DNA from 2 places in the Streptomyces sp. NPDC058576 genome. Region 2 is predicted to be linked to the other one. Evidence: riboswitches for the same ligand, from Rfam matches in the RefSeq annotation. Region 2 holds a riboswitch; the other holds the start of a gene.

Region 1 (10,688 bases), on a different contig from region 2:
TTCGGCTGCCACCGTTTCCGTGCCGGTGACCGCCTCGATCCCGGTCGCCAGAGTCTGCTTCACCGTCCCGGCCTCGATCTCGGCCGTGAAGTGGCAGGCCACCTTGTGGCCGTCGCCGGTGTCCAGCAGCGGCGGGCGCTCCGTGGCGCACTTGGTCTCCTGCACCCACGGGCAGCGGGTGTGGAAGCGGCAGCCGGCCGGCGGGTTCGCCGGGGAGGGCAGGTCGCCGTGGAGCAGGATGCGCTCGCGGCGGTCCTCGACCTCGGGATCCGGCACCGGGACCGCCGACATCAGCGCCTTGGTGTACGGGTGCCGGGGCCCCGCGTACAGCGCGTCGCTCGGGGCCTCCTCGACGAGCCCGCCCAGGTACATCACCCCGATGACGTCCGAGATGTGCCGGACGACCGCGAGGTCGTGCGCGATGACCAGGTAGGTCAGGCCGAGGGACTCCTGGAGCTCCTCCAGGAGGTTGATCACCTGTGCCTGGACGGAGACGTCGAGCGCGGACACCGGCTCGTCGCAGATGATCACGTCCGGCTCCAGGACCAGCGCGCGGGCGATGCCGATGCGCTGGCGCTGGCCGCCGGAGAACTCGTGCGGGTAGCGGGACATCGCGTTGGACGGCAGGCCGACCTTGGCGAGGATGTCCTTGATCTTCTCCCGGCGCTCCGCCTGGTCCTTGCCGATGCCGTGGGCGGCCATGCCCTCGGACAGGATCGACTCGATGTTCTGCCGGGGGTTGAGGCTGCCCAGCGGGTCCTGGAAGACCATCTGGAGGCGGCGGCGGAAGGCCCGCATCTCCTCCGACGGCAGCTTCGCCAGGTCGGTGCCGTCGAAGACGACCCCGCCGTCGGTGATGTCGTTCAGCCGCAGGACCGCGCGGCCGAGGGTCGTCTTGCCGCAGCCCGACTCGCCGACCAGACCGTACGTCTGGCCGGCCTCGATGGACAGCGAGACGCCGTCGACCGCGTAGACGTGGCCCACCGTACGGTCGAAGAAGAGGCCCTTCTTGACCGGGAAGTGGACTTTGACGCCGTCCAGTTCGAGCAGGCTCATGCCGGGACCTCCGCCTTGGGCAGGACCGGGTTGACGCAGCGCACCTGGTGTCCGGCCGTGCGTGGTTCGGTCAGTTCGGGGGTGCCGGTGAGGCACTCCATCGTGTAGTGGTCGCACCGGGGCGCGAACGCGCAGCCGTCCGCCCAGGCGATCTTGTCGTTGATGGACCCGCGGATCGGGTGCAGCGGCTCGCCGCGCGGTGCGTCCAGGCGCGGGATGGAGCCGAGCAGCCCGTGCGCGTACGGGTGGCTGGGGTGGGCGAACAGCTCGCGGCGGCCCGCCGATTCCACCGCCCGGCCGGCGTAGAGGACGTTGACCTCGTCGCAGAGGCCGGCGACGACGCCGAGGTCGTGCGTGATCATCAGCAGGGCGGTGCCCTCCTGGTCGACCAGCTCCTTCAGGAGCTCCAGGATCTGCGCCTGGATGGTCACGTCCAGGGCGGTCGTCGGCTCGTCGGCGATCAGCAGCCGGGGGGCGCAGGCGACCGCCATGGCGATCAGCGCCCGCTGGCGCATACCGCCGGAGAGCTGGTGCGGGTACTCCTTCAGCCGCCGGTCCGGGTCGGGGATGCCGACCCGGTCGAGCAGCGAGGCCGCTTCCTTGCGGGCCTTCTCGCCCTTCAGCCCGCGGTGGCGCTGGAGGATCTCGGTGACCTGAATCCCGATGGGGACGACCGGGTTCAGCGAGGAGAGCGGGTCCTGGAAGATCATGGCGAGCTGGCTGCCGCGCAGATCGCGGAGCTTGCGCTCGTTCATGGTCAGCAGGTTCTGGCCGTCGAACTCGGCGCGGCCGCCGATCCTCGCGCCCTTGCGGGGCAGCAGGCCCATCAGGGCGAGCGAGGTGACCGACTTGCCGCAGCCCGACTCGCCGACCAGGCCCACGACCTGGCCCTGGTCGACCTCGAAGGAGACGCCGTCCACGGCCGTGGCGTCCTTGCGGCCGCGGGCGGTGAAGGTGACGCTGAGTTCCTCAACGGAGAGCAGTGACATGGGACTTCAGCCTCGCAACTTCGGGTCGAGGGCTTCGCGCATGGCCTCGCCGAGCAGGGTGAAGCCGAGGGCGGTGATGATGATCCCGATGGCCGGATAGGCGGCCATCATCGGCTCGTTGTCGAAGAAGCGCTGTGCCTGGGAGAGCATCACGCCCCACTCGGGAACGGCCGGGTCGGGGTTGCCGAGGCCCAGGTAGGACAGGGCCGCGGCCTCGATGATCGCGGTGGCCAGGCTCAGCGTGGCCTGGACGATGACGGGGCTCAGCGAGTTCGGCAGGATCTGCGTGAGCACGATCCGCTTGCGCCGGATGCCGACCGCCTTCGCGGCGAGCACGTAGTCCGCGCCGCCCTGCACCAGCATCGAACCGCGCAGCAGGCGGGCGAAGATGGGGATCTGGACGACACCCACGGCGATCATCACGGTGGTCAGCGACTGGCCCAGCACCGCGGCGATGGAGACGGCCAGCAGCAGCGACGGCAGCGACAGCATGATGTCGGTGAAGCGCATGATCACGGTGTCGACGCGCTGCCCGGCCTTGCCGCCGAGCGTCGCGGCGGCTCCGGAGAGCACACCGACCAGCGCGCCGACGATCAGGCCGATGAGCATGGAGACCACACCGACGAGCAGCGTCTGGCGGGCTCCGACGAGCCAGCGGGAGAACATGTCGCGGCCCAGGTGGTCCAGGCCGAACCAGTTCTCGCCGCGCATGCCGACGAACTTGCCCTGGTTGGGGAAGACCTCGCTGCGCCAGTTCTGCGCGGTGGCGCCGTGCGGGGCCACCAACGGCCCGACGATGGCGATGAGGACGAACGCGCCGATGATGACCGCACCGATGATCGCCATCTTGCTGGAGCGCATCCGGCGGAACGCCTCGCGCCACAGGCTGGTGCCGGTGACGGTCTCGGAGCTCTGGGTCAGCTCCGCGAGACGGTCGATCTTGTCTGCTTTGTTGGTCAGGATCGTCACGTCAGTGCACCCGCACTCTCGGGTCGATGATGCTGTACGCGAGGTCGACCAGCAGGTTGATCAGCACGTACACCATCGCGATGAAGAGAATGAACCCGACGAGGACCGGGTAGTCGCGGCCGTCGATCGCGGTACGGATGAAGGAGCCGAGGCCGCCGAAGTCGAAGACGGACTCGGTGAGCACCGCGCCGGAGAGCAGGCTGCCGGTCAGCAGGCCGACCGCGGTGATCACGGGCAGCAGCGCGTTGCGCAGCACGTGGCGTCCCCGCACGGTCTTCTTGTCGAGGCCCTTGGACTCGGCGGTGCGGATGTAGTCCTCGCCGAGCACCTCCAGGACGCTGGCGCGGGTCATCCGGACGATGACGGCGAGCGGGATCGAGGCCAGCGCGACGGCGGGCAGGATCAAGTGCATGATCGCGTTCCAGCTCGCGTCGAACTCGCCGGTCAACAGGCCGTCCAGGACGGCGAATCCGGTGACGTCGGTGGCGTCGATGCCGGAGTCGAGCCGCCCCTGGCTCGGGAACCACTGCAGCTGTACGGAGAAGATCCCGCGCAGCAGTACGGCCAGGAAGAAGACCGGGATGCAGATGCCGAGCAGCGATCCGGAGACGGAGGCGACGTCCAGCCAGCCGCCGCGGTGCTTGGCCGCGAGGTAGCCCATCGGGATGCCGACGACGACGGCGATGAGGATCGCCGCGAGACTCAGCTCCACGGTGGCGGGGAAGGCGCGGGTGAATTCGTCCCACACCGGCTGTCCGGTCTGGGTGGAGGTTCCGAGGTCGAGCTCGAAGATGCGCTTGAGGAACCGCCAGTACTGGACGTGCACCGGCTCGTCGAGCCCGAGTGCGCGGTTGATTCTCGCTACTTCGGCTTCGGTGGCCCGCTCGCCCAGGATCGCTGTGGCGGGTCCGCCGGGCAGTCGGTTCAGCCAGAGGAACAGCAGAACCGACAGGCCGAGCAGGGTGGGAATGAGCTGGAGAAGTCTTCTTACGACGAGTCGCAGCACCCCGCATGCCCCTTTCTCACGTGCGTCGATGCGGGTCCGCCCGGGCACCAGGTGGGTGGGGGCCGGCGGTACCGCTGGGGTGCGATTAGGTGAAGGTGTACTCGGCGAAGTTCTCCTGCGTCAGCGGGGAGACCTTCGGCGGGTTGACGTTCTTGGCGAACGCGATGGCCGGCGGCGACGACGAGATCGGCACGCCCGGGACGTACTCCGCGATCGCCTCGTTGGCCTTCTTGTAGGCCTCGGTGCGACCGGCCGGGTCCGCGATCTCGGAAGCGGCGTTCACGGCGTCGAAGACCTTCTCGTCCTTGAAGCCCCACTGCTTGTCCGGTCCGGCGAACCAGGTGCCGATGAAGTTGTAGCCGTCGTTGAAGTCACCGGTCCAGCCGAGCATGTGCAGGGCGCAGGAGCCCGCCTCGGTGGCGTCCAGGTAGTCCGGGGCCCACTTCATGGCCTTCGGCTTGATGGTGATGCCGGCCTTCTCCAGGTCGGCCTTCATCAGCTCGAACATGTCCTGCGGGGCAGGCATGTACGGGCGGGTGACCTCGGTCGGGTAGCAGAAGTCGATGCTCAGCTTCTCCTCGCCGGCCTGCTTGAGGAGGTCCTTCGCCTTGGCGGTGTCGAACGGGTACGTCTTCACCTTGTCCGAGAAGCCGGCGACCGTGTCGGGCATGAACTGGGTCGCGACCTTGCCGCCCTCGGGCAGCTGGGTGTTGACGAGGTTCTCGCGGTCGATGGCGTGCGTGATCGCCTGACGGACCTCGGGCTTCTTCAGCGCCGGGTTCGCCGACTGGCTCATGCCGACGTAGAAGATGTTGAAGACGTCACGGGTCGGGACCTCGTAACCCTCCTTCTCCAGCGTCGTCACATCAGCGGGCGCGACCAGGTCGTAACCGTCGATGTCACCCGCCTGGAGCGCCTGGCGGCGGGTCTCCTCGGTGGAGATGGTGCGGAAGACCAGGTTCTTCACCTTGGCCTTGGCGCCCCAGTAGTCGTCGAAGCGCTGCAAGGAGACTTCCTTGTTGCCCTTGTTCCACTTGGTGATCTTGTACGGGCCGGTGCCGGCGACCGTGCCGGCCTCCTGGCTGTACTTCGGGTACGTGATCGCGTCGCCCTTGGCGCTCGCGTCCTGCTTCGCGTACTCCTTCAGGGCCTTCGGCGAGTGGATCGCCAGGGCCTGGAGCGAGAAGCCGCCCGGAAGGTTCGCGGAGGGCTCGTTGACCTCGATGACAGCCGTGTTGTCGTCCTTGGCGGTGCAGGACTTGTAGTTCGGCTTGGGCGTCTCGGGGTCCTCGTTCTTGGCGAACCCGCCCATGATGGTCTGCCAGTAGTAGGAGACCGCGCTGGACTGGTACGTGCCCTTCCAGTTGAACCAGTAGTCGTAGTTCGCGCAGACCGCGGCGGCGTTGAACGCCTCGCCGTCGTGGAACTTCACGTTCTGGCGCAGGTTGAACGTCCAGACCTTGCCGGCCTCGTCGCTCGCCCACTTCTCGGCGAGACCGCCGACGAGCTTGCTGCCGCCGGGCTCGTGCTCCAGGAGCGCCTCGAAGGCCTGCCGGGTGACGCGGAACGTCTCGCCGTCGCTCGCGAGGGCCGGGTCGAGAGAACCGGGGTCACCGGCTCCGGCGAAGACGAAGGTGTCCTTGTCGCCCCCCTTGGAGCCGCCCTCGTCCCGCTCGCTGGAACAGCCCGTGGCGATCAGACCGACAGCGACCGCTGTCGTGATCGCCCGGACAGCCCGGGACTTGAATATTCGCATGGGTCCACCCCTGGTTCGCCATGTGGTGAGGTTTGATGGCCGCACACTACAGACGGTGCCTGCCGCAAGAGAACAGTCCGGATAGCGGTGAGACCTAGTCGAGACCCGGACAGTTAACAAACCGTCCAGTTCCGGGACATCCTCCCGGTGCGAGTTAACAAGCCGGACATCAGCGGGCGTTCGCCACCCGATGGCCGGATCTGCCGCCCGTCGCAGCTCAGCGGGGAAGGGGCGGGTATCCGTAGCCGGGGGCGGCGGCCGACGGCGGGCCTGCTGGGGCGTGGGCCTCGCGGTCGTAGAAGGGGCGGGCGTTCGCGCGCAGCCACATGCCGACCGGGTCGTACTCGTCGGACAGGGCGACGGTGGAGACGGGCAGCCCCTCGGGGACCGCGCCGACCGACTGGCGCATCATCTCGCGCACCGATTCGACGGAGGCGCGGCCGGTGTCGTAGAGGTCGAGGCCGATCGCGAGATACGGGACGCCGACCGCGGGGTGCACCCAGGCGCGGCGCAGCGAGCGGATCGCGGGGGTGCGGTGGGCGTTCTGGGTGAGCAGGGCGTAGAACTGGGGCAGTTCGATGGCGGGCTCGGACAGGCGGAGCGGTCCGGCGGGCAGCCGGTCCAGGCCGGTGGCGATGCGGCGCAGGTCGAGCCAGGGGATGCCGACGCCGCCGCCGGGGGCGTGCGGGTTGAGCCAGACGCCCCAGCGGTCCGGGAACAGGGCGCGGGCGATGTCACGCCCGGTGACCAGCTCGTGGGCCCGGTTCCAGCCGCTGGCGGAGAGCTCCTGGGCGGAGGTGACGCAGGGGGCGTAGCCCAGGCCGTCGATCTCCATGTTTCCGTACTGGGCGTCGGGTGAGCCGGCCGTGCCGTGCCAGAGCAGCATCCAGATCCGGCCCTCGGCGACCGCGGCGAGCAGCGCCTCGTAGGCGTCGTAACGCCCGGGGGTCACCTGGCGCAGCAGGTGCTCGACCTTGCCGGCCGCCGCAGTGCCTGACGCACTCACCCTGGGTTCCGCCCCTCGTCGATCCGTCGCCTTCACGCCGTCGCCCCCGGGCACAGGGGAGCGACCACGCCATCAAACCAGCTTATGCGCCACTTCTGACACCGACTTGACGCCCTGGTCCGACGGCGCCCGGCCCCCGGACCCCCGCGCCGATGGATCAGTGGCCCTCGCGCCGGTAGAACGGGCGTACCTTCTCCCGCATCCAGTCGCCGACGAGGTCCTGGGCCACGTCGAGCAGGACCAGGTTGACCGGCCAGGGCACCTGGACCCGGCCGAGCGCGCGGCCGATGGCGTCCATGGGGGCGCTCTGTCCCGCTCCGTCCCAGGTGGCGAACTCGACGCCGACGAAGAGGACCGGGTCGCCGCCCTCGATGCTGGCCAGCGCCCGGCGGGCGGTGCTCACCACTGCGGTGGCCTCGAACTCCTCGGACACCGCGGTGAGGAAGTCGACCGGGTCGTGCTGCCAGTCCGGCTCGAACAGCCGGACCCGGCCGCCGGTGGCGGGCCCGTCCAGGGCGGTGCGGCCGGCCCGGCAGAGTTCGGCGACGGCGGGCGGCGGCAGCGGTATGCCGACGGCGCCGCCCGGATTCACGGCGATGCCGACCTGCGGGGGCAGGCCCCGGGCGAAGTCGCGGGCGGGCGCGACGGCGAAGGACAGATGGCTGCCGACGCAGCTGAGGAACTGGGCCTCGGAGCTGAAGACGGGGACGAAGGCCGCGCCGTCGATCTCCATCATCGGCAGATCGAGGTCCGCGCTCGCGGGGGTGCCGCCGTTCGGCAGCGGCACCCAGACGGAGCTGCGGCCCAGCACCTCAACGAGGCGGCCGCCCGCGTCCGGGACGCCGAGCGAGGCCGTCAGCACCTCTTCGAGCTCGTTGGCGGGCCACCCCTGCTGGGGATGCGCCGGTGCGGGTACCGGAATGTCCACTGCTTCTGTGCCCTCTCTCCACCGCCTCGGCCGCGCGCGGCGGCCTCTGCTCCGGCCAGCACCTTAACCGGAGCGGGCGGCCGGGGCTCAGGCGTCCGTGAAGGAGATCCGGCCGAGCGTCCCCGCGCCCTCGCGGTCGAGCAGCACCGCGGAGGTGCAGCCGGCGGGCAGCAGGCCCTGTTCGGTGTCGCGGAGCAGCCGGGCAACCGCGTGCCGGTGACGGGCGAAGGCGTAGCCGGAGACGCCGCGACCACGCTCGCGCTGCCCCTGCCGGGCCACCTCGGGCGTCACGTCGAGCAGGACCAGATGGAGGGTGCGGCCCCGGCTCACGGCGTGCCGGGCGAGCCAGCGGCGTACCCAGGTCTGGGTGCCGCAGTCGTGCACGACGACGGATTCGCCGGAGCGCAGGGCGTTCCAGAGGCCGAGGTAGTGCGCGGCGCGCACCAGGGGGCGGTAGAGGGCGTAGGGGAGTAAACGGGGCAGGGCGGCGGACCAGCGGTCGCGGGTGTTCTGGGAGTCGATGGCCCGGGCCTGCACGGCCCGGCGGATGAGGGTGGACTTCCCGCTGCCGGGGAGTCCGGAGACCACGACGATGTCACAGGCGGCGAAATCGAGGCTGTGCGGGCCGTAGCCCGTGCGCCCGCGCAGATCGCGTACGACCGGCGCGCGGGTCCCCAGCAGCTCCCGCACGGGTGCGCCGGGCTGTGCGGGCATCGCGCCGTGCGCGACCCCCGCGGTCGGTACCGACCGCTGCACCGTCATCGCCCATCCCCCTGCCGTCGGGTCACCCTCGCCTGCCCCTGAAGTGTAAAGAAAAGGCAATACGGCACAACCGACCTCGCCGTCTTCACCTGCGTGGGGACCTGGCCCCCCACTCTCCCCCAATGCGTGCGATGATGACCCCGCCAACTGCATACCGGCCGTTCGAATCCGCGCGGGAGAGTTCCGGCCACAGTGTGAGCCGGGCGCCGAAGGAGCAAGATCCTCCCTTGAATCTCTCAGGCCCCGTACCGCGTGGATGAGGCAGATCTGAAAAGCGAGCCGCCCAGCGGCTCCACCCAAGGTGCAAGCCGAGCCCCCTGAACCGGGCGCCCCCCAGGGGCATACCCCGCCAGGGGCTATCGGCGAACCTCTCAGGTTCCGATGACAGATGGGGAGGATTCGTCCTGACGTCGTCATGCCCTGGAGCCGTATCCATGAGCACTGCCCCCCGTCTCACCGCCCTCGACGCACTGCACCGCTCGCTCGGCGCCACCATGACCGACTTCGCGGGCTGGGACATGCCCCTGCGGTACGCCAGTGAACGCGACGAGCACAACGCCGTACGCACCCGGGCCGGTCTCTTCGACCTGTCGCACATGGGCGAGATCACCGTCACCGGGCCGGAGGCGGCCGCCTTCCTGAGCTACGCGCTCGTGGGCAACATCGCCACCGTCGGCAGCGGCCGCGCCCGCTACACGATGATCGTCCAGGAGGACGGCGGGATCGTGGACGACCTGATCGTCTACCGGCTCGGTGAGGCGGGGGCCACCGAGTACATGGTCGTCGCCAACGCGGGCAACGCCCAGATCGTGCTGGACGCGCTCACCGAGCGCGTCAGCGGCTTCGACGCCGAGGTGCGCGACGACCGCGACGCGTACGCGCTGCTCGCGGTCCAGGGCCCCGAGTCGCCCGCCATCATGAAGGCCGTCACCGACGCCGACCTGGACGGGCTGAAGTACTACGCGGGCCTGCCGGGCACGGTCGCCGGGGTTCCGGCGCTGATCGCCCGGACCGGCTACACCGGCGAGGACGGCTTCGAACTCTTCGTCGCGCCCGAGCACGCCGAGCAGCTGTGGCGGGCGCTGACCGAGGCCGGCGCTCCGCACGGCCTGATCCCGTGCGGGCTCTCCTGCCGGGACACGCTGCGCCTGGAGGCGGGCATGCCGCTGTACGGGCACGAGCTGACGACCGCGCTCACCCCGTTCGACGCGGGCCTGGGCCGGGTCGTGAAGTTCGAGAAGGAGGGCGACTTCGTCGGCCGCGAGGCGCTGCGGGCCGCCGCCGAGCGTGCCGAGAGCGCCCCGCCGCGCAAGCTGGTCGGCCTGATCGCCGAGGGCCGCCGGGTCCCGCGCGCGGGCTTCCCGGTGGTCGCGGACGGCCAGGTGATCGGCGAGGTCACCTCCGGCGCCCCGTCCCCGACCCTGGGCAAGCCGATCGCCATGGCGTACGTGGACGCGGCCTTCGCCGCCCCGGGCACCGAGGGCGTGGGCGTGGACATCCGGGGCACGCACGAGCCGTACGAGGTCGTCGCGCTGCCGTTCTACAAGCGCCAGAAGTGATATCCCGGGACGAGCCGGGCTCTTCGGGCGTCACTGACGTCACGCCGTCGCGTCTCACACCGTAAGACCACCGTTCATCAGCACTCCCCCGCGTACAGGAGAATTCAGGTCATGAGCAACCCCCAGCAGCTGCGGTACAGCAAGGAGCACGAGTGGCTGTCGGCCCTCGAGGACGGCGTGGCCACCATCGGCATCACGGAGTACGCGGCCAACGCGCTCGGTGACGTCGTCTACGCCCAGCTCCCGGAGGTCGGCGACACGGTGACCGCGGGCGAGACCTGCGGCGAACTGGAGTCGACCAAGTCCGTCAGCGATCTGTACGCGCCGGTGACCGGTGAGGTGACGGCGGCCAACCAGGACGTCGTGGACGACCCCTCGCTGGTGAACTCCGCTCCCTTCGAGGGCGGCTGGCTGTTCAAGGTGCGCGTCGCGGAGGAGCCGGCCGATCTGCTCTCCGCCGACGAGTACACCGCGTTCTCCGGCAACTGAGACCTTAAGGGACCCCCTGATGTCGCTTCTGAACTCCTCCCTCCACGAGCTGGACCCGGACGTCGCCGCCGCCGTCGACGCCGAGCTCCACCGTCAGCAGTCCACCCTCGAAATGATCGCCTCGGAGAACTTCGCTCCGGTCGCGGTCATGGAGGCGCAGGGCTCCGT
Region 2 (10,688 bases):
GCGGAAACACTGTGTGAACACGCGTCATATAAACTCCGCTCAACGAGGCAGAGAGTTGATACGACTCGCCCGTCACCGGCCTCCTCTGGCCCGCACGCCGACAGCGCCGTCTGCACCCGCCCAAGCTCCACCGTGTCTCCGAAGTGAGAGGCGACCCACTATGCCGCTGCATGTCCCTCCGGCTCCCGCGCCCGCCCTGCGCAGCGTTCTCGCGGCCCTCGGTTCTCCCACCGCCGTCCGCGAAGCCCGAACCTCCGCTCTCCGGTCCGTCCAGGGACCGCTGAGCCCTGAACTGCCGCTTCCGGTGCATGTGCTGGACCGGATCGCTCCCACCGGGGAGGCGCCCCTGACCCGGCTCGCGGCCTGGCGTTTCCTGATCAGGAGCGAGGGCCGCGCGGTCGCCGCCGCGGACACCGTGCTCACCCCCGACGGCTGGACGTTCTCGCACTTCTTCGAGGGGCCCTACCTCGCCTCGACCGAGCTGGCCGTCCGGCAGGCGGAGGCGTCGGCCACCGGCTGCCAGGCGCGGCTGCTGTCCATCCCGGAGCTGTACATGCTCACCCTCTGGCTGCACGGCGACACCGAGGCCGATCCCGCCGGCGGGGTGCTCGCGCCGACGGACGTCCTGGTGCCCCTGGCGCCGGCCCCGCCGGGCATCGCCGCCCATCGCCCGCACCGCGTCGCCGATCTGCTGCCCGTCATCTCGCTGCGCGTGGCGCCCGGGCCGCTCCTCAGCTCGGCCTGACCGGCACCGTCCCGGCACACCGCCCCCGCGGCTGCCCCGATCCGCCCGGCACGCCGGGCGCGGCGGGGTTCACTGCGGGGGCGCTGCGCTGCCCACTCGGACTAGCCCCATCCGGCCCCCCCGAACCACCCAAAGGGACAGTGCAGTTGCGCTGAACCGTCCGCGCGGGTGATGCGTCATGGGAGGAGTACGGGTGCTGCAGCGAAATCCCTGCGGATTCTTCCCCGTAGGGCAACACTGGGACCGGACCGACTGATACGGGGGCGGCCATGAACACCTCATCCAGCCGCAGGACACTCGACTCGACGCAGCGAAAGAACCCATCCATGTGCCAGCACCAGCCAACCTGCCCCACCGCCGACTCACCCGACCGGGAGGCCGCCCGCCTGAGCGCCCACCACCCCGAACAGGGCTGGAGCCTGCTGTGCAACGGCGTCCTGCTCTTCGAGGACACCGGCGAACTGCTGCCCGACGGGCAGATCATCGCCCCGCACCGGCCGCTGGCAGCCGGCCGCGTGGTGAAGGCCGCCTGAGAGCGGTCGTACGAGAAGGGGCCGGCCCGGAGAGATCTCCGCACCGGCCCCGACGCATGTCCGGCGTACGCCGCTCACGGCGCACGCCCTACGACAGGCGGGCTCAGTCGTCGTACGCGTCCAGCGGCGGGCAGGAGCAGACGAGGTTCCGGTCGCCGAAGGCCCCGTCGATCCGGCGCACCGGCGGCCAGTACTTGTCCGCGGCGGACACCCCGGCCGGGAAGACGGCCTCCTCACGGCTGTAGCCGTGGTCCCAGTCGCCGCCGAGCGCGGCCGCGGTGTGCGGGGCGTTGGCCAGCGGGTTGTCGTCCGCGCTCCACTCCCCCGACGCGACCTTCTCGATCTCGGCACGGATCGCGATCATGGTGTCGCAGAACCGGTCGAGCTCCGCGAGATCCTCGCTCTCCGTCGGCTCGATCATCAGCGTGCCGGCCACCGGGAACGACATGGTCGGCGAGTGGAAGCCGTAGTCGATCAGGCGCTTGGCCACGTCGTCGATGGAGACGCCGGTCGCCTTCGAGATCGGGCGCAGGTCCACGATGCACTCGTGCGCGACCAGTCCGGCCGGGCCGTTGTACAGGATCGGGAAGTGCGGCTCCAGGCGCTTGGCGATGTAGTTCGCGGCCAGCACGGCGACCTGCGTGGCCCGCTTGAGCCCCTCGCCGCCCATCAGACGGACGTACGCCCACGAGATCGGCAGGATGCCCGCCGAGCCCCACGGGGCGGCCGAGATCGGGCCGACACCGGTCTCCGGGCCCGCGGCCGGCTGGAGCGGGTGGTTGGGGAGGTACGGGGCGAGGTGCGCGCGGACGCCGACCGGGCCGACGCCGGGGCCGCCGCCGCCGTGCGGGATGCAGAAGGTCTTGTGCAGGTTCAGGTGCGAGACGTCGCCGCCGAACTTGCCGGGCTTGGCGAGCCCGACCAGCGCGTTGAGGTTGGCGCCGTCGACGTAGACCTGGCCGCCGGCGTCGTGGACCTCGCCGCAGATGTCGGCGACGTGCTCCTCGAACACCCCGTGCGTGGACGGGTAGGTGATCATGAGCACGGCCAGTTCGTCGCGGTGCTGCTCGATCTTGGCGCGCAGGTCGGCGATGTCGACCTCGCCGTCGTCGGCGGTCTTCACCACGACGACCTTCATGCCCGCCATGACGGCGCTGGCGGCGTTGGTGCCGTGCGCGGAGGAGGGGATGAGACAGACGGTGCGCTGGTCGTCGCCGTTGGCCCGGTGGTACGCCCGGACGGCCAGCAGACCCGCGAACTCGCCCTGGGAGCCGGCGTTGGGCTGGATGGACACCGCGTCGTAGCCGGTGACCTCGGCGAGGCGCTCCTCCAGCTCACGGATGAGGGTGAGGAAGCCCTGCGCCTGCTCGGCCGGGGCGAAGGGGTGCAGCGCGCCGAACTCGGGCCAGGTGATCGACTCCATCTCGGCGGTCGCGTTCAGCTTCATGGTGCAGGAGCCGAGCGGGATCATGCCGCGGTCCAGCGCGTAGTCGCGGTCGGCGAGCTTGCGCAGGTAGCGCAGCATCGCCGTCTCGGAGCGGTGCTGGTGGAAGACCGGGTGGGTCAGGATGTCGTCGGAGCGCAGCAGCCCCTCGGGCAGGGCGTCGGAGACCGTGGCGTCCAGCGCCTCGATGTCGCCCTCGGCGCCGAAGGCCGCCCAGAGGGCGGAGATCTGCGCGCGGGTGGTGGTCTCGTCGCAGGCGGCGGAGACGTGGTCCGCGTCGACGAGACGGAGGTTGACCCCGCGCTCGCGGGCGTCGGCGACGATGTCCGCGGCCTTGCCGGGGACGCGCACGGTCAGGGTGTCGAAGAACGCGTCGTGCACGACGTCGGCGCCGGCGCTCCGCAGGCCGTCGGCCAGGATCGCGGCGAAGCGGTGGGTGCGCCGGGCGATCGTCCGCAGCCCCTCGGGGCCGTGGTAGACCGCGTACATCCCGGCCATCACGGCGAGCAGCACCTGCGCGGTGCAGATGTTGCTGGTGGCCTTCTCGCGGCGGATGTGCTGCTCGCGGGTCTGGAGGGCCAGGCGGTAGGCCTTGTTGCCGTCGGCGTCGACGGAGACGCCGACGAGGCGGCCGGGCAGGGAGCGGGCGAACTTCTCGCGGACCGCCATGAACCCGGCGTGCGGGCCGCCGAAGCCCATCGGGACGCCGAAGCGCTGGGTGGTGCCGACCGCGATGTCGGCGCCGAGCGCGCCGGGCGAGGTGAGCAGCGTGAGGGCCAGCAGGTCGGCGGCGACGGTGACGATCGCGCCGAGCTCGTGGGCCTGCTCGATGACGGGCTCGATGGCGCGCACGGCACCGGAGGCGCCCGGGTACTGGAGCAGGACGCCGAAGACGCCGCGCTCGGCGATCTCGGCGGGGATGCCGTCGCTCAGGTCGGCGACGACGACCTCGACGCCGGTCGGCTCGGCGCGGGTCTCGATGACCGCGACGGTCTGGGGCAGGGTGTCGGCGTCGACCAGGAAGACGCCCTTCTTGACCTTCCCGACGCGCCGGGCGAGGGCCATCGCCTCGGCGGCCGCGGTGCCCTCGTCGAGCAGGGAGGCGCCGGAGGTGGGCAGCCCGGTCAGCTCGGCGACCATCGTCTGGAAGTTCAGGAGGGCTTCGAGCCGGCCCTGGGAGATCTCCGGCTGGTACGGCGTGTAGGCCGTGTACCACGCGGGGTTCTCCAGGACGTTGCGCAGGATGACGGGCGGCGTGAAGGTGCCGTAGTAGCCGAGGCCGATCATCGGGGCCAGCACCTGGTTGCGGTCGGCCAGCGACCGCAGCTCGGCCAGGACCTCCGCCTCGGTGCGTGCCGAGGGAAGACCCAGGGCCTCCGCGCTCTTGATCACGTCGGGCACCGCGGCGGCGGTGAGCTCGTCGAGGGAGCCGTAGCCGACCTGGGCGAGCATCTTCGCCTGGGCCCCGGCGTCGGGCCCTATGTGGCGCTGCTCGAACGGAATGCCCTGCTCCAGCTGGGAGAGCGGAGTGCGACGGGGGGTCATGGTGGAGGCCTCCTGGTCTGTCACGACCTGCGAGGGGCACCACGGCGCGGGTGCCCGAACGGCCTCCCCCTCTGTCATCTCAACCTGAGAGCTTCACCGGCCCGCCCGTAGGCGTGCCGACTTTCACCGTCGGTGAGGGTCGAGCCCGTTCGAGCCTTCGCCCGCGCGGAACTGCCCTGCTTTCCAGAGTGACCTCAACCGTGCGGTACGGGGGCCTGAGAGATTCCGGGGAGGAGTTGCTCCTTCGGCGCCTCCGGATTCCGCACCGGAGGACTCTCCCGCACGGGGTCAGCAGCCACTGCCAGCCTACCAGCGGCCACCGCGCCGGAGCTCTCGAGTGGCCGACACCACGGATCTGCACTTCTGTGGTGCTGGTGGGGCGACAGGAACCACCCTGAGCAGCCGCGACCAGTGGGAGGCACCGTGCAGACCGATATCGATCCGCGCCGCCTGATCGGCCGCAAGGCATTCGATCGCAAGGGCGCCAAGATCGGAACGGTGGATGAGGTCTATCTCGACGACGCGACGGGTGTGCCCGAGTGGGCGGCCGTGCGCACCGGCCTGTTCAGCAGGGACGCCTTCGTCCCGCTGGAGCCCAGCGAATTCGTCGAGGACGCGCTGCGCGTCCCCTTCGACCGCGCGTTGATCAAGGGCGCGCCGGACTTCGGCGTCGGCAGGCACCTCTCGCCCGAGCAGGAACTGCAGCTCTACCGCCACTACGGGCTGGACTCCCCGCCTCCGGAGGATGCGACGCCCTCCGACCGGGACTTCGGCAGGCTGGCGGGCCAGGAGGAGTAGTCGGCCGCCTCGCGGACGAGCGGCAGCGGATCGGCGGGCCGCAGCAGCGGATCGTCGATCCGGAACGTGAGGACCCGGCCGGGCTCGCTCCACGGTTCCTCGAACCGGACGGTGACCCGGCCGATGCCACTCCCCTGTACCCAGCCGTGCCCGTGCTCCTCGTGGTGCACATCGTGCCCGGCGGGCCAGCGCCGCGCGGCGAGCAGTTCGGCGCTGTCCGCCTCGGGCTCCGGGGCGGCCTCCTCCTCGCCGCCCTCCATGACCGGCGTCCGGTGCTCCTGTGCCCGCTGCGCGAGCTCCCGGGCGTCGGCGGCCTGGGCGAACAGATCCTCCTGGGTGTAGTCGGCAAGACCTGTGACGCCGACCCCCAGGAGCCGTACGCCGCCCGTGGTGTCGACGGACTCCAGCAGCCGCCCCGCCGCCTCACGGACCACGGTGGGGTCGTCCGTGGGGCCTCTGAGGGTCTCGGAGCGGGTCAGGGTGGAGAAGTCGTAGCGGCGTACCTTCAGCACCACCGTGCGGCCCGACCGGTCGGCGCCGCGCAGCCGTTCCACGCACCGGACGGCCAGCCGCTCCACCTCGGCGCGCACCCGCACCCGGTCGTGCAGGTCCACGTCGAAGGTGTCCTCCACCGATACGGACTTGGCGTCCCGCTCGGCGACCACCGGCCGGTCGTCCAGGCCCAGCGCCATCCGGTAGAGCCCGTGGCCGTGGGCCTTGCCGACCAGCCGTACGAGCTCCGCCTCGCCCGCCTCGGCCAGGTCGTGGACGGTGGTCATCCCCGCACGTCTGAGGTGGTCGCCGGTGGCCGGGCCGACCCCGGGCAGGATGCGGACGGACCTGGGAGCGAGCAGCTCGCGCTCGGTGCCCGGCTCGATGACCAGCAGCCCGTCGGGCTTCGCCTCCTCGGAGGCGATCTTGGCGAGCATCTTGGAACCGGCCAGCCCGACGGATCCGCTGAGGCCGGTCACCGCGCGGATGGCCTCCCGCAGCCCCTCGCCCGTCGCGCGGGCGGAAGCCGAGTCGTCCGCCACTCCGCCCGCCTCCAGGTCCACGAAGGCCTCGTCCAGGCTGAGCGGCTCCACCAGGGGCGACAGCCGCCCCAGAAGCTCCATCACCTGGTCGCTCACCGCCCGGTACAGAGAGAAGCGGGGCACCAGATAGGCCGCGTTCGGCGCCAGCCGCCGGGCCTGCGCGGTCGGCATCGCCGAGTGCACGCCGAGGCGCCGGGCCTCGTACGAGGCGGTGGCGACCACTCCGCGCGGGCCGAGGCCGCCCACCACGACCGCCTTGCCGCGCAGGCTCGGCTTGGCCGCCTGCTCCGCCGACGCGTAGAAGGCGTCCATGTCCAGGTGGAGGATGGTGGGCGCGGGTCTCACACCGTCGATGCTGCCCTATGGCACTGACAACGGGACGGTCCGGCGCCCCGTGGGGTGCCGGACCGTCCCGTGTCCGTCGTACTGCCGCGCCGCGCCGCCCGTCCGGGGCGCTCAGCCGGCGCGGTTGCGGCGCCGCGCCAGCTCGTCGGCGGGATTGTGGCCGACGAGCGTCTCGCCGGTGTCGACCCGCTCGCCGTGCAGCTGCGAGAGCGCCGCGTCCACGTCCCGCCACACGACGCCGACGGCGATCCCGAAGACGCCCTGCCCGCCCTGGAGCAGGCTGACGACCTCGTCGGGCGAGGAGCACTCGTAGACCGTGGCCCCGTCGCTCATCAGCGTCATGCGCTCAAGATCCTGGAATCCGCGGGCCCGCAGATGCTGGACCGTGGTGCGGATGTTCTGCAGAGCCACCCCGGTGTCCAGGAACCGCTTGACGATCTTGAGGAGGACCACGTCCCGGAAACTGTAGAGACGCTGGGTCCCCGACCCGTAGGCCGGGCGCACACTGGGCTCGACCAGTCCCGTACGCGCCCAGTAGTCCAGTTGGCGGTAGGTGATCCCCGCCGCCGCGCACGCCGTCGGTCCGCGATAGCCGATGTCGCCGGCATCGCTCGCCGCTGCCACGCCGCCCGCTGCCACCGCTGCCGGCTGAACCGGCTGCCTGATGGCGTGGTCGGCTCCACTGCCGTGCTGCGGATACGGCCCACCCGCCGCCGTACCGTCGCCGCTGCTTCTCACGCCGACCTCCGTCCTTGACCTGCCCACTCGAAGGTAGGCAGTCACTCGGGGTGCGTCAACGATCGCCACACTCGGCACGCCGAGTGATAATCACCCTGAGGGTGGTTTCCCGTGTCTCGTTTCCGGGAAAGGCTTCTCGGATGCGCTGACGGCACCCCTGCGGGACGGTCACTGGCTGTTCGTACCGAAGTCCTCCGGAGAGATCTGGTCGAGGAATTCGCGGAACTTCTCCACCTCGTCCTCCTGCTCGTCGGGGATGGCGATGCCCGCATCGTCCAGCACGCCGTCACTGCCGTAGATCGGCGTGCCGGTCCGCAGGGCGAGCGCTATGGCGTCGGAGGGCCGGGCGCTCACCTCGACTCCGCTGGCGAAGACGAGCTCCGCGTAGAAGACCCCTTCGCGGAGGTCCGTGATGCGGACCTCGGTGAGCTCTTGGCCCACGGCCTCGAGCACATCCTTGAATAGGTCATGGGTCAGCGGCCTGGCGGGAGCCATGCCCTGCTGGGCGAAGGCAATCGCGGTCGCCTCCCCCGGACCGATCCAAATGGGGAGGTACCGGTCGCCTCCCACTTCACGCAGGAGAACGATCGGTTGGTTGGAGGGCATTTCCACCCGGACACCGACAACGTCGAGCTCGTTCACACAGCAACCCTAGGACGTGCTCGCCATGTTTGGGTAGTCGGGCTCCGCCGAGGTCAGTGCAGACGGCTGCGCAGAGCGCTCTGCACGAGGGCCGCGTGGAGCCGTACGGACAGCTCGGCGAGCTCGTTCGCGGTGGCCTCGGCATGGGCTCTGGTCTGCGGATTACGGTGCCGGCGCAAGGGAGCGACCAGCTGCTCCACCAGACCCGCCTCCCGGTCGGCGGAGGCCCGCATGGCCCGAAGGTGACGTGGTTCCAGACCGAAACGGCCCAGATCCGCCACCAGCTTGGCGACGGTCACCATCTCGGCGTCGTACCCACCCTCGGGGGCCGGGACGATGAGCCCGTAGGACTCCCACTCGGCCAGCCGCTCCTCGTCGACCTCGGCGGCCGCGAGCAGCTCGGCCCGCCCGATCCGGGCGGCGGTCGCCGCGCCGGGGCCGCCTTCCCACACCCCGTCCGCGAGGTCCCGCTGCGCACCGGGTGAGGGCAGGACGGGCTGCTCCCCCCGGGCGAGTGCGTCCAGGTGCTCCCGGATGACCTTCAGCGGCAGGTAGTGGTCCCGCTGCATACGGAGCACCTGCGCCAGGCGCTCCACATCACGCGGGGCGAACTTCCGGTATCCGGAAGGAGTGCGCTGCGGCTCGATGAGCCCCTCGGCCTCCAGGAACCGGATCTTGGAGATGGTGACTTCGGGAAACTCCTCGCGCAGCTGGATGAGCACCGTTCCGATGCTCATCGGGCGCGCTTCCGCGGTGGCGGTGCCGTGTCCGGCACCGCCTGTCGGTGTTCGCAGCATGGGCCTTCCTGGGGGTCCCCCCGGACGAGGTCCGGGGCTGGTCACACGCCCCGCGGGCTCGCGTAGAAGACCAGGCGGTACTTTCCGATCTGGACTTCGTCGCCGTTGGACAGCGGGACCGAATCGATGCGCTCACGGTTGACGTAGGTGCCGTTGAGGCTGCCGACATCACCCACGGTGAAGCTACCGTCCGGGTTCCTGCGGAACTCCACATGACGCCGCGACACGGTCACGTCATCGAGAAAGATGTCGCTCTGCGGGTGACGGCCGGCCGTGGTGAGGTCGCTGTCGAGCAGGAAGCGGCTGCCGGAATTCGGACCGCGCCGCACGACCAGCAACGCCGAGCCCCCGGGCAGGGCATCGACCGCGGCCTGGGCCTCGGGGGAGAGCGAGGGCAGAGCGGTCTGACCCGTCGCCTCCGCCTCGTACGCCTCAAGACCGGAGATGGAGATCGTCGACGTCGTCTCCGAGGGACGCTCGGGAACGCCGCCCCGCAGCGGCGCACCGCAGTTGGAGCAGAACTTGCTGGCCTCCGCGTTGCGGTGACCGCACCTCGCACAGACCGGCATCGACGAGCCCTCCGGGGTGAACCCTCCACCCGTACTCGAGGCTGATGGTGCGCCGAAACCTATGCGCCCGGCACCGGCAGGGTCAACAGACGACACGCCGTCACCCCCCGGGGCTCCGGACACCTCGTCGCGGAAGAGCGGACGCTCCGCCTCCTGCTCCTCGCCCTGACCGTGGCGCGGCGCGCGGTGGCGGGCAGCATTGTTGCTGTCCTCGCGTGCACTCTTCCCGAACAACTTCGCAAACAACTTCACGGGCGATTCCCCTTGACCGACATAGACCCGCCCGTGGGGCAGGACGAACCCTGAATGAACACACCTGCCGACCCGGACATCTTCACAACGTCCGTATCCACCCGACAGTTTCCACCACGCACCACCAATCCGGTGCGCCGACCCCCCGCAACCGTCCGACCCGGTCCACCGGCCCACTCGCTCGCCCGGCTCACGGGGACGACGACCGAGCGTAGTCAGGCCGCTGCGCCGGTCGCAAGGCGTCCACGACGATGTCGTCGGACCGCTCCACGAGCACCGTGGCCTGCTCCTTCTCCAGCGTCTGGACGACACCGCCGGGGATGTTGAGGGCGGGCTCCAGATCCTGCGGCTTGCCGATCACCGTGAACTCGTACGGCGCCTCGATCTTCTTCCCGTCGACCTGGACGTCCCCCGCGTCCCCGGAGAAGTAGGTGTTGGCCACCACCCGCACTCCGTTGACCTGGATCGCCTCGGCCCCCGCCGCCCTCAGTTCCTGGATGGCGTCGAGCAGCATGTCGGGCGCGACGGCACCCGCGGGGTCGGTGATCGTCAGCGTGATGCCGGGTCCCTGTGCCGCCACGGTGCCCGCGAGGATGCCGAGCTGGCGTTCCTTCTCCAGCGTCTGCTTCCGGGCCTCCTCGGCCTGGTCGGAGCTGTTCTCCAGCTCGGTGCGCTGATCGTCCAGGCGCTGCTTCTCGTCCTCCAGGCGCTGGGTCCGGTCGTCGACCTCGTCGAGGATGCGGACCAGGTCCTCCTGCCGGGCGCCGCGCAGCGCACTGTCGTCGCTGGTGGACCGCACCTGGATGGCGAGCCCCAGACCGAGCCCGAACAGCAGCACGGCGACGATCAGTTGGGCCCGGCTCAGCCGCGGCGGCCACAGGCCCGCCCGCAGCCTCTGCCGGCCGGACACCTCTTCGGCGGGCGGCGGGGCGGGAGCGTCGGGGACGGCGGACGCGCCGCCCTCGGGGTGTTCGCTGCGGGGGTTCTCGTCGTGGTTCATCGGCCTCAAGCCCGGAAGACGTGCCGGCGGATAGCGGCGGCGTTGGAGAAGATCCGGATGCCGAGCACGACCACCACACCCGTGGAGAGCTGAGCGCCGACACCCAGTTTGTCGCCGAGGAAGACGATCAGCGCGGCCACCACGACGTTGGAGAGGAAGGAGACCACGAAGACCTTGTCGACGAAGATGCCGTCGAGCATGGCCCGCAGACCGCCGAACACGGCGTCGAGCGCGGCGACCACCGCG

The links. A riboswitch is a leader RNA that binds a small molecule or an ion and turns the genes downstream of it on or off. The one in region 2 is predicted to bind glycine.
Region 1: linked by a shared signal. The riboswitch ahead of gcvT (glycine cleavage system aminomethyltransferase GcvT) and the one ahead of gcvP (aminomethyl-transferring glycine dehydrogenase) in region 2 are both predicted to bind glycine.

The regions. Positions count from the first base shown of each region.
Region 1 is NZ_JBHXPF010000010.1:98,802-109,489, forward strand. Features, by position in the region: gene ACFWRV_RS11065 (ABC transporter ATP-binding protein) at 1-1,056, opposite strand, end outside; gene ACFWRV_RS11070 (ABC transporter ATP-binding protein) at 1,053-2,045, opposite strand; gene ACFWRV_RS11075 (ABC transporter permease) at 2,052-3,014, opposite strand; gene ACFWRV_RS11080 (ABC transporter permease) at 3,016-4,020, opposite strand; gene ACFWRV_RS11085 (ABC transporter substrate-binding protein) at 4,106-5,776, opposite strand; gene ACFWRV_RS11090 (enhanced serine sensitivity protein SseB C-terminal domain-containing protein) at 5,994-6,782, opposite strand; gene ACFWRV_RS11095 (enhanced serine sensitivity protein SseB) at 6,940-7,710, opposite strand; gene ACFWRV_RS11100 (AAA family ATPase) at 7,798-8,472, opposite strand; glycine riboswitch at 8,636-8,733, shown strand; gene gcvT (glycine cleavage system aminomethyltransferase GcvT) at 8,907-10,031, shown strand; gene gcvH (glycine cleavage system protein GcvH) at 10,143-10,520, shown strand; gene glyA (serine hydroxymethyltransferase) at 10,540-10,688, shown strand, end outside.
Region 2 is NZ_JBHXPF010000033.1:4,564-15,251, reverse strand. Features, by position in the region: gene ACFWRV_RS22410 (hypothetical protein) at 161-745, shown strand; gene ACFWRV_RS22405 (DUF5999 family protein) at 1,072-1,278, shown strand; gene gcvP (aminomethyl-transferring glycine dehydrogenase) at 1,382-4,267, opposite strand; glycine riboswitch at 4,461-4,558, opposite strand; gene ACFWRV_RS22395 (PRC-barrel domain-containing protein) at 4,691-5,065, shown strand; gene ACFWRV_RS22390 (DNA polymerase IV) at 4,984-6,444, opposite strand; gene ACFWRV_RS22385 (MerR family transcriptional regulator) at 6,556-7,182, opposite strand; gene ACFWRV_RS22380 (bifunctional nuclease family protein) at 7,351-7,824, opposite strand; gene ACFWRV_RS22375 (MerR family transcriptional regulator) at 7,878-8,621, opposite strand; gene ACFWRV_RS22370 (FHA domain-containing protein) at 8,663-9,442, opposite strand; gene ACFWRV_RS22365 (DUF881 domain-containing protein) at 9,633-10,442, opposite strand; gene ACFWRV_RS22360 (small basic family protein) at 10,448-10,688, opposite strand, start outside.